DNA from 3 places in the Streptomyces gobitricini genome. Region 1 is predicted to be linked to each of the others. Evidence: riboswitches for the same ligand, from Rfam matches in the RefSeq annotation. Region 1 holds a riboswitch; each other region holds the start of a gene.
What was found. Region 1 has a riboswitch for cyclic di-AMP ahead of ABD347_RS14760 (transglycosylase family protein). Riboswitches for the same ligand answer to the same signal wherever they lie in the genome.

Region 1 (3,250 bases):
GGCCGACCGGGATCCGGAGCGGTTCGCCGAGCCGGACACGCTCGACCTGGCGCGCCGGGACAACCAGCACCTGGGGTACGGACACGGCATCCACTACTGCCTCGGCGCGCCGCTCGCCCGGCTGGAGGGGCAGGTCGCGCTCGGGACGCTGCTGACCCGGCTGCCCGACCTCCGGCTCGCGGTGGATCCTGCCGATTTGCGGTGGCGTGGGGGGCTCATCATGCGTGGATTGCGTACGCTCCCGGTCGAGTTCACCCCTTTGGTCCCCGGTCCGAACTGACGCCTCGTCATTTCTGTGATGTTCGCGTGATCTCCGCTGCATCGACTTGTGACTGACGTTCGAATGCCGCTACGTTCACCGTCACCTCAGCAGTCACGCGAAAGGCAGCACCGCATGCGCTCCGGGAACGGCCGGCACCGACGACCCCGTCAAGCCCCCGCCATCGTCGTCGCGGCAGGGGTGACCGGATCCGCCATCGCGCTCCCGCTGCTCGGCGCGGGTTCCGCGACGGCGGCCGACGCCACCACCTGGGACCGGGTGGCCGAGTGCGAGTCCGGCGGCCTGTGGAGCGCGGACCTCGGCAACGGCTTCTACGGCGGTCTCCAGATGTCGCAGGAGAGCTGGGAGTCCTACGGAGGACTCGCGTACGCCCCGCGTCCCGACCTCGCGAGCCGCACGGAGCAGATGGCCGTCGCCGAGAAGGTCTACGCGGCCACGGGGGTCAAGGCCTGGGAGACCTGCGCGCCCGTCGCGGGTCTCGGCGGCGCCTCCTCCGCGCCCGGCGCCGACCCCACCGGCACCGCGCCCGCGGCGCCCGGAGCGACGGACCTGGCCGAGGTGCTCGAGGACCCGGGGGCGCCGGAGGCGTCCGACCCGGCCCGCCCCGCCGGCCCGGCCGGGACGCCGCCGCCCGCCGAGCCCGCCCCGACGGCGCCCGGCGCGCCGCAGAGCCCCGCGTCCGGCTCCGGCAAGCACCGCGGCGAGCCCGCCAAGGAGGAGGGTTCGGTGACCGATCCGGTGGCCCCCGCCGACCCCACCGCCCCGGCCGACCCCACCGCGCCGGTCACCCCTGGCGCCCCCGAGGCGGAGGACACCCGCAAGCCCACCGGTCCGGCGGATACCGGCAATCCGGTCACCGACCGCGAAAAGGACGGACATGCCTCGCGGGGCGACGGGGCGACGCGTGACCCGGGGAGCGTCGAGCCGGGCGCGTACACGGTCCGGCCCGGCGACAACCTCTCGGTCATCGCGGACGAGTACCAGGTCCCCGGCGGCTGGTCGGCCCTCTACGAGGCCAACCGGGCCACCGTCGGGACCGACCCGGACCTGATCCTCCCTGGCCAGAGCCTTGAACTGACGGCGGATCAGCCCCAGGAATGAGCCTGTATGTCCGCTTCTGTGTAAGTGAGACATGAATCTCTTCGCCCCGGTTGGCGCGGCAGGTCCGTCCGAATCGCACAATCCGCCCTTCACCTGCGTAAACGCCCGTCAAGGGCGGGCGCATAAGGGCGGATTGGCCCCCGATGTCCGTCTTTGAACTTCGGGAAGCTCTGTGTCTACGGTCGTGACTGCTCGCCACCGCGGGCCCCATCGACCGGAACGCCGAATCCTGCCGCCGGTCGACGGGAACAGTCGTCGCGTCACGCGCCGAAGGCAGGAGCGGGGGACCCAAGGTAAGTGCCGGGCCCGGCCATGGAGACATGGCACGGAACCGGCTTGGGGTGAAGCCGAGCGCACCACTGTGCCGCGCGGCCGGGCCACTCACTCGCCCGAACCCGACAGCTCACCTCGTAGGCGTCGGTGAGGAGATGTCCCATGCTGTTCTCCGGCAAGTCCAAGCACCGTCGCCCCTCCAAGGCCGCCCGGTTCGTCGCGTTCGCCGGTATCACCGGTGCCGCCGTCGCCGCCCCGCTGATGGGCGCCACGACCGCATCGGCCGCCACCGCCGCCGAGTGGGACAAGGTCGCCCAGTGCGAGTCCGGCGGCAACTGGTCCATCAACACCGGCAACGGCTACTACGGCGGCCTGCAGTTCTCGGCCTCCACCTGGGCCGCGTACGGCGGCACCGCGTACGCCTCGACCGCCGACCAGGCCTCCAAGTCGCAGCAGATCGAGATAGCCGAGAAGGTCCTCGCGGGCCAGGGCAAGGGCGCGTGGCCGAGCTGCGGCGTCGGCCTGTCCAACGCCTCCTACGGCGGTGGCGGCGGCGAGCAGGCCCAGCCGCGGCAGGAGCGCGAGGCCGAGCAGCCCGCCACGCGCAGCGAGCAGCGCACCGCGCCGAAGGCTCAGGCCGCGCCGGAGCCCCAGGCCGCGCCGAAGGCCGAGTCCAAGAAGACCGTCACCACCCCGACCGGCAAGAAGGTCGAGAAGGGCGACGGCGAGTACAAGGTGAAGGCCGGCGACACCCTCAGCACCATCGCCGCCGAGAAGAACGTCACCGGCGGCTGGGAGAAGCTCTTCCAGCTGAACAAGGACATCGTCGACGACGCCGACCTGATCTACCCGGGCCAGCAGCTCCACCTGAGCTGACCCACGGACCGCCCCGGTCCGGCGCCGTGCGCGCCGGACCGGGGTTTTCCGGTTCCGGGGCCGGGTCCCGGTCCGCGCTCCTGAGCGGCCCTCCGCACATCGCGACTACCGACCGGTAGGTTACGTGGCGTTTTGCCCGCAATGCAGCTCTGTGAGCCCTTTTTCGTCCCAGGAGGCGGGCGACGGCCGGCTCGGGCCCCCCGGCCGGTTAGGCTCTTGCCGCAAGGCCGAAGAGACCCTGCACCGCATGCGTCACATTTTGCGTCACATCCCAGAAGGAGATGCTCGTGCCGTCCATCGACGTCGTCGTAGCCCGGGAAATCCTGGACTCCCGAGGCAACCCCACGGTCGAGGTCGAGGTCGGCCTCGACGACGGCAGCACCGGCCGTGCTGCCGTCCCGTCCGGTGCCTCCACCGGAGCGTTCGAGGCCCTCGAGCTCCGCGACGGTGACAAGGACCGCTACCTCGGCAAGGGTGTCGAGAAGGCCGTCCTCGCCGTCATCGAGCAGATCGGCCCGGAGCTCGTCGGCTACGACGCCACCGAGCAGCGGCTGATCGACCAGGCGATGTCCGACCTGGACGCCACCCCGGACAAGTCGTCGCTCGGCGCCAACGCCATCCTCGGCGTCTCCCTCGCCGTCGCGCACGCCGCCTCCGAGGCGTCCGACCTGCCGCTGTTCCGCTACCTGGGCGGCCCGAACGCGCACCTGCTGCCCGTTC
Region 2 (3,250 bases), on a different contig from region 1:
CAGGCCAGCGGGTCGATCCCCCCGCCGCCCGCGGTGTGCACCTCCAGGTGCAGGTGCGGCCCGGTGACGTTGCCGGTGGCGCCGACCCGGCCGATGGTCTCCCCGGTGGTGACCGTCTGACCGGCGCCGACCGTCATCGACGACAGGTGGCAGTACCAGACCTCCGTGCCGTCCTCCAGCTCCAGGACGATGCGGTAGCCGTACGAGCCCGACCATCCGGCCGACTTGACGGTGCCGCCGTGGACGGCCTTGGCGGGCGTGCCCGTGGGCGCGGCCAGGTCGAGGCCCGTGTGGTAGCCGGAGGACCACATGTTGCCGGCCTGGCCGTAGGTGGACGTGATGGTGTACGAGGACGTCGGCAGGGACCAGCTTCCGGCCCGTTCGGCCAGCTCGGCCAGCCGGGCCTCTTCCGCCGCCTTCGCCTCGGCCTCGGCCTTCGCCTTCGCTTCCGCGTCCGCCTTGGCCTTCGCCTCGGCGGCCTGCTTCTCGGCGGCGGTCGCCTGCGCCTTCGCCTCGGCGGCGGCCTGCTCGGCCGCGGCCGTCTCCGCGGCCGCCTTCGCCTCGGCGTCGGCGGACGCCTGCTGCTGCTCGGCCTGCTGGAGGATGCGGGCGCGCAGTGCCTCGCCCGCGTCGGCGCCGCCGCTCTGCTCCCCGGCGGCCTGGTCGGTGGTCCCGGCGAGGGAAGCGGTGGTGAACGGCCCGTCGGCCGCCTCGGCGGAACCGGCGGAGTCGGAGCCGGACTCTTCGGTGCCTTCCGAGTCGCCGGAGATCAGGGAGCCGATGCCGGGCAGGGAACCGGCGTCCGGGAGGCTCTCCGTGAGGGCGTCCGGCAGGGATATGGAGACCGCCGGCTTGTCCTGCGCGGTGGCCATGCCGCCCGCGCCCACCGCGGCGATGACGCCGACGCCGAGGACCGTGGAGCTACGGGCGAGTCCGCCGCGCTGCTTGGCCACGCGGTGACGGCCCCGGACGGGGCGGACGGTTTCCTCGGTGGGGTTCCATTCTTCCCACTCCCCGTTTACGGGGGCGGCGTCCGGGATACCCGAAGAGTTGAACGAGCCGATGGAGCCGTACGGGGCTTCGGGGGCAGGCCTGTTGGACGCCACGGAGGCGCACTCCTTTCCTTCCTTCTCGCCTACCGGGTTAGCTGACGGGTTCGGAGCAGGAAGGTCTCCTACGGGCCCACTTCGGCCCGATTCACCCCAAGGTGGTGGTTCCCCGGTTCCCTCGCGGAATTCGGCGCACGCGCGCGGTGCCGTTTCTGTCGACGGCTGGGACGACCGCGCTGCGTTATCGAACGTTAATAGACGCGGGCTCCGGATTCCAAGCCGTTCCTACTGATCATTAACCAGTAGCGCCATGGATCAACCGGGCCACATCCGGACACACACGGTCGAGTTGACCGCGCATCAGAAACGTTTACCGACCACGGTAATACTGACGGTGTGTCATATGTTATGCGCAGTGACACCCGCCGGTCACAGACCGTGCTCAAGGACCGGGAGCCGACCGGGGCACGACCGGAATCGTCCGCCGCCGCCCCGGCTGCCCCTCCGCCGGCCGGCTCACCGCCAGCAGCGCCAAGTCGTCGGTCGCCCCGCCTCCCGTATGCCGCCGTACGTCGCTCACCAGCGCGTCCAGCACCGCCTCGGGCCCCGGGAAGAGCCGCCCCGCCAGCCGCGCGACCGGATCGTAGAAGACCCCCTCCGCGTCCCGCGCCTCCGACAGACCGTCCGTATAGAGGAGCAGCGTCGCACCCGCCGGGTACGGCACCTCGTACGCCCGGTCCGGCCACCCGCCCAGCTCGGCCATGCCCAGCGGCAGCGCGGGCTCCGCCTGCTCCAGCGGTTCGACGCGCCCGTCCGCGTACAGCATCAGCGGCTCCGGGTGCCCCCGGTCCACCACCCGCACCACCGCCTCCCCGCGCGGGATCTCCGCCAGCACCGCGGTGGTGAACCCCTCGAAGGCGTCCAGACCGTCCCGCCGCGTCCCCTCCCGGGCCAGCGCCCGCTCCAGCCGCTGCGCCACGCCCTCCAGGGAGCTCTCCTGCTCCGCCGCCTCCCGGAACGCCCCGATGACCACCGCCACCGCCTCGACCGCGCCCATGCCCTTCCCGCGTACGTCGCCGACCACCAGCCGCACCCCGTACGGGGTGTCCTGCACCGCGAAGAGGTCACCGCCGATGAAGGCGTCCGCCTGCGCCGCCTCGTACCGCGCCGCCACCTGAAGACCCCCGATCCGCTCGGCGGGCGTCGGCAGCACCGCCCGCTGCGCGGTCTCGGCGATCACCCGGGCCGACGCGAGCCGCTCACCGCCGCGCCGCACCACCCGGTTGATCAGCAGCGCGAGCGCCGCGACCACCGCCACGGTGACGATCTCGGTGATGGTCTGGGTCTCGTCCAGCGTGCCGTTGCCCAGGTGCAGGGCCAGCATGGCCAGGACCGCGAAGAGGCCGGACAGCAGCGTCGTCCGCGCGGCGAACAGCGGCGCCGCGACCAGCGGGGCGGCGACGAACAACGGCACGGCGGTGAAACTGCGCGGGGTCGTCAGCTCGTACGCCACACCCCCCGCGACCAGCAGCCAGGGCAGCGAGCGGGCGAATAGCCGGACACCCTCCCGCCCGCCGTCGCCGTCCCGTGCTCGTCGCGCCACCGCTGCTTTCCTCCCCGGTCCACCCACGGCTGCGGACGGTACCGTGCCCCGTCCCGGCCGCCCGGAGCCGCGCCGCACGGCGGCCCGCCGTCCGCCTACCGAGCGACACGCTCCGGTCCGGACATGACGAAGGCCCGGTGCGCATGCGCACCGGGCCTTCTCATCAGTAGCGGGGACAGGATTTGAACCTGCGACCTCTGGGTTATGAGCCCAGCGAGCTACCGAGCTGCTCCACCCCGCGTCGGTGAACACCACCCTACGCCATCCGGAGCACGATCCCTAACCAATATCGCTGGCAGCCGACCCGGAGGGGACAAAACGGTCCTGATGGCGCCCGGCCCCTGCGCGGCCGGAGCGCGCCTCGTCGCCCCCTGCGGCACCCGGCGGGTCCCGGGGCGGCTTCCGCGGCGTTCCCGAAACGGCGTCAGCCCCAGGTCGGAGAGTCTCCGACCTGGGGCTGATTCGTAGGCCGTGTGGGACTCGAACCCACAACCAACGGATTAAAAGTCCGCTGCTCTGCCAATTGAGCTAACGGCCCTCGACGCGCCACCCCTGAGCATAGCCCCACGGCGCCCGCCATCCGATCGGGTATCGGGTG
Region 3 (3,250 bases), on a different contig from region 1:
CGGGGACGACGCGCAGCCCGGCGAGCGGTACGAGTTCGATGTCGACGGGGATGCCGGGCTCGAAGCGTACGGCGGTACCGGCGGCGATGTTGAGCCGCAGGCCGCGCGCGGCCGGACGGTCGAAGTCGAGGCCGGGGTTGGCCTCCGCGAAGTGGTAGTGCGAGCCGACCTGGACGGGCCGGTCGGCGGCGTTGAGGACGGTGAGGAGGGTGACGGGGCGCCCTTCGTTGAAGGGGACGGGCTCGTCCGCGTACAGGATCTCTCCGGGGATCATCGGCGGCGTCCCCCGTCAGAGGATCGGGTCGTGGACGGTGACGAGCTTGGTGCCGTCGGGGAAGGTGGCCTCGACCTGGACGTCGTGGATCATCTCGGGGATGCCGTCCATGACGTCGTCGCGACTGAGCACCTTGCGGCCGGACGCCATGAGCTCGGCGACGGTACGGCCGTCGCGGGCCCCCTCCAGGATGTGGGAGGTGATGAGGGCGACGGCCTCGGGGTGGTTGAGCCTCACGCCGCGTGCCCTGCGCTTCTCCGCCACGTCGGCGGCGACATGGACGAGCAGTCGTTCCTGCTCGTGGGGGGTCAGTTGCACGTTTCACCTCACGGTCTCCCGCCCGATGTGGTCCCGGGCGCAGCGGGGACCCTATCCGGCTTCAACACTCTGTTGACCTGCGGGAACGAGTGTCACCCAGAGATATTTCCATCTCGGGACAGAGTTTTTCCGGGAGGTTAACTGCGCCTTTGCCCGCCCATGGACATCCGGGAACGCGGGCTCCGCGGCCCCGCCCCGGGCCCCCGAGCCCACGGGACCCCGCCCACGGCGCCCCGCACCGGGTGCGGGCCCTCGCGGGGCGCGCGACGGCGCTCCGCGACGCCCTGGCCTCGACGGACGAGCGCGGCGGGAGCGGTGCGCACGCCCACGCGCTCGCGCGGGCGTTCCGGGCCGTTGCGGTGAACGGCGCGCGGGACGCGTGACGGCGCCTCAGAACCGAGGTGCGGGACCGACCGGGCCCTCCCCCGGATGGGCTCAGGAGTACGACGAGCGATGCCTCGTTCAGCGTACGCAACCGGACGAATTTCGTACGACGCGAGTTGCGCACCGACTGTACACATCTGGCGGAATGTCAGGTTCCGCCGCTGGTACGGGGATCGTCGGCGTCACGCGGCGGGGGACCAAACAGACTCTGTCCACCCGAATGGATCAGTCGTGAGGAGCCTCACAAAAGGCCGTTTCGACTCGGAATTTCACCCCGGCATGGGTCAAGATCCCTGACGACGACAAGCCCCCGCCGCCGCGGCGGGGCGGTCCGGGCGGACGCCGAGTCCTGCCGCCGTCCGGATGACTGGTCGACAGGAGTGGATCGGCAGGAGTGGAGGACCCGAGCAGTGCGGGTGACCGAACGATGTACGTCCCATCGGTCGCCCTTGGGGTGAAGCCGCGCGAGCGGCCGGGCAACTTCGCCAGCCCGAACCCGACAGGTCATCCTTCACAGGCGGCTGACGAAGGGTTGCGCCATGACCGCGCAGATTCATGTCCCGTCTCTGCTCTCCCGGGCCGGTGCCGTCTCAGCACTCGCCCTCGCCGCCGTCGGCGGCCAGATGCTGGCGCCCGGCGCCGTGTCCGAGGCACAGGCCGCGCCGGCACACGGCACCAAGGCACTGAACATCGCCGCGTCCAAGAAGGGTGCACCGTACAAGTACGGAGCGGCGGGTCCCTCCCGCTTCGACTGCTCCGGCCTCACCCTGTACTCGTACAAGAAGGCCGGGAAGACGCTGCCGCGCACGGCCCAGCAGCAGTACAACAAGACGCGCCACATCTCCGCCTCCGGCCGGCAGAAAGGCGACCTCGTGTTCTTCCACCGGGGGAGCAACGTCTACCACGTCGGAATCTACGCGGGTAACAACAAGATCTGGCACTCACCGAAGTCGGGTTCGGTGGTGAAGCTGGACAAGATCTGGTCGAAGTCGGTCTGGTACGGGCGCGTCCGCTGAGCCTCCGGGCATGAGCGGTGGTGCGGGGGGTACTCGGGGTGAGTGTCCGGCGAGAGCCCCCGCACCGCGCGCAACGAGACGCCCCTGGAGCGTGCCGACCGCAACTTCGGCGAGCTGCTCCAGGAACTGCGCGTCACACAGACCGGCGTCCAGATCTTGTTCGCCTTCCTGCTGACGCTGGCGTTCACGTCCCGCTTCGAGTCGCTCGACTCCTACCAGCGGGGCCTGTACGTCGTGACGCTGCTGCTCTCGATGGTGGCGGCCGTCCTGCTGACCGCCCCCGCCGCCCTGCACCGCGCGCTCTTCCAGCAGGGCGCCAAGGCCCGCATCGTCTCCGTGTCGTCCCGGCTGGCGAGGATCGGGCTCGGCGTCCTGGCCCTGGCCCTCACCTCGTCCGTGTCGCTGGTCGTCGACGTGGTGCACGGCCGCCCGGAGGGCCTCGCGGCGGGCACTTTCACCCTGCTCGTCTGCGCCGGCCTGTGGGGGGTCCTCCCCTACCTCGTGCGGCGCCGGCTCGGCGCCCGGTCCCCGGAGCAGCCGGCGGGGACACGCCCGGGGCGCCGCGGCCCCCGCCGGTGACGCCGGCCACGGCCAGGGCGGGGCGGTCAGGTCTGGACCGGGACCGTCCAGGGGAGGGCGATCCAGACGGTCTTTCCCCCCTCCGGGGTGGGGGTGACCGAGAGACGGCCGCCGCACTCCGCCGCGAGCCAGCGGATGATGACCATGCCGCGGCCGTTGTCCTGCTGCACGGCCGCGGGCAGCCGCCGCGGCCAGCGCGGATGACTGTCGGTGACACCGATGCGCAGCCGCTCGTCGCGCTCCAGCCGTACGTCCACGGTGAAGGTCGGTGACAGGCCGAAGGTGTGCTGGACGGCGTTGGTGGCGAGCTCCGAGACGATCAGCCGGACCGTGTCGGCCGTTTCCGCGTCGTCGGGGAGGCCCCATTCCGTGAGGACGTCCGCCACGTATCTTCTGGCGGCGGATACCGAGACGGGGTCGCTCGGCAGAGTGACGGATGCTTCCTGATGGTCTGCCATGGCGACGCCGTCCCTTTCCCACCGGGGCCGGACTCCGACACGTACCGGATGTTTTGTGAGGACGGCCTCGGAATGCGCTTCGCGCCAGAGTGCCACTTATGTCGTCCCCGATGAGGGCGATCCACCAAGATCTGCATATATCTGTCGCTCGAAGCGGTGAACTCTGCTACGCGAGAACGGATTTGGGCGGCAAACTGGTGGGTTGGTCCGACGGCGGCAGG

Region 2: linked by a shared signal. The riboswitch ahead of ABD347_RS24475 (M23 family metallopeptidase) and the one ahead of ABD347_RS14760 (transglycosylase family protein) in region 1 are both predicted to bind cyclic di-AMP.
Region 3: linked by a shared signal. The riboswitch ahead of ABD347_RS23145 (C40 family peptidase) and the one ahead of ABD347_RS14760 (transglycosylase family protein) in region 1 are both predicted to bind cyclic di-AMP.

What each region holds. Positions count from the first base shown of each region.
Region 1 is NZ_BAAASR010000016.1:94,008-97,257, reverse strand. Features, by position in the region: gene ABD347_RS14770 (cytochrome P450 family protein) at 1-280, shown strand, start outside; gene ABD347_RS14765 (transglycosylase family protein) at 461-1,381, shown strand; cyclic di-AMP (ydaO/yuaA leader) riboswitch at 1,637-1,813, shown strand; gene ABD347_RS14760 (transglycosylase family protein) at 1,817-2,530, shown strand; gene eno (phosphopyruvate hydratase) at 2,818-3,250, shown strand, end outside.
Region 2 is NZ_BAAASR010000029.1:16,790-20,039, forward strand. Features, by position in the region: gene ABD347_RS24475 (M23 family metallopeptidase) at 1-1,106, opposite strand, end outside; cyclic di-AMP (ydaO/yuaA leader) riboswitch at 1,118-1,252, opposite strand; gene ABD347_RS24480 (PP2C family protein-serine/threonine phosphatase) at 1,492-2,652, opposite strand; tRNA gene ABD347_RS24485 (tRNA-Met) at 2,820-2,893, opposite strand; tRNA gene ABD347_RS24490 (tRNA-Lys) at 3,118-3,190, opposite strand.
Region 3 is NZ_BAAASR010000026.1:103,599-106,848, reverse strand. Features, by position in the region: gene ABD347_RS23155 (urease subunit beta) at 1-274, opposite strand, end outside; gene ABD347_RS23150 (urease subunit gamma) at 290-592, opposite strand; cyclic di-AMP (ydaO/yuaA leader) riboswitch at 1,339-1,511, shown strand; gene ABD347_RS23145 (C40 family peptidase) at 1,516-1,992, shown strand; gene ABD347_RS23140 (DUF6328 family protein) at 2,035-2,571, shown strand; gene ABD347_RS23135 (ATP-binding protein) at 2,598-3,029, opposite strand.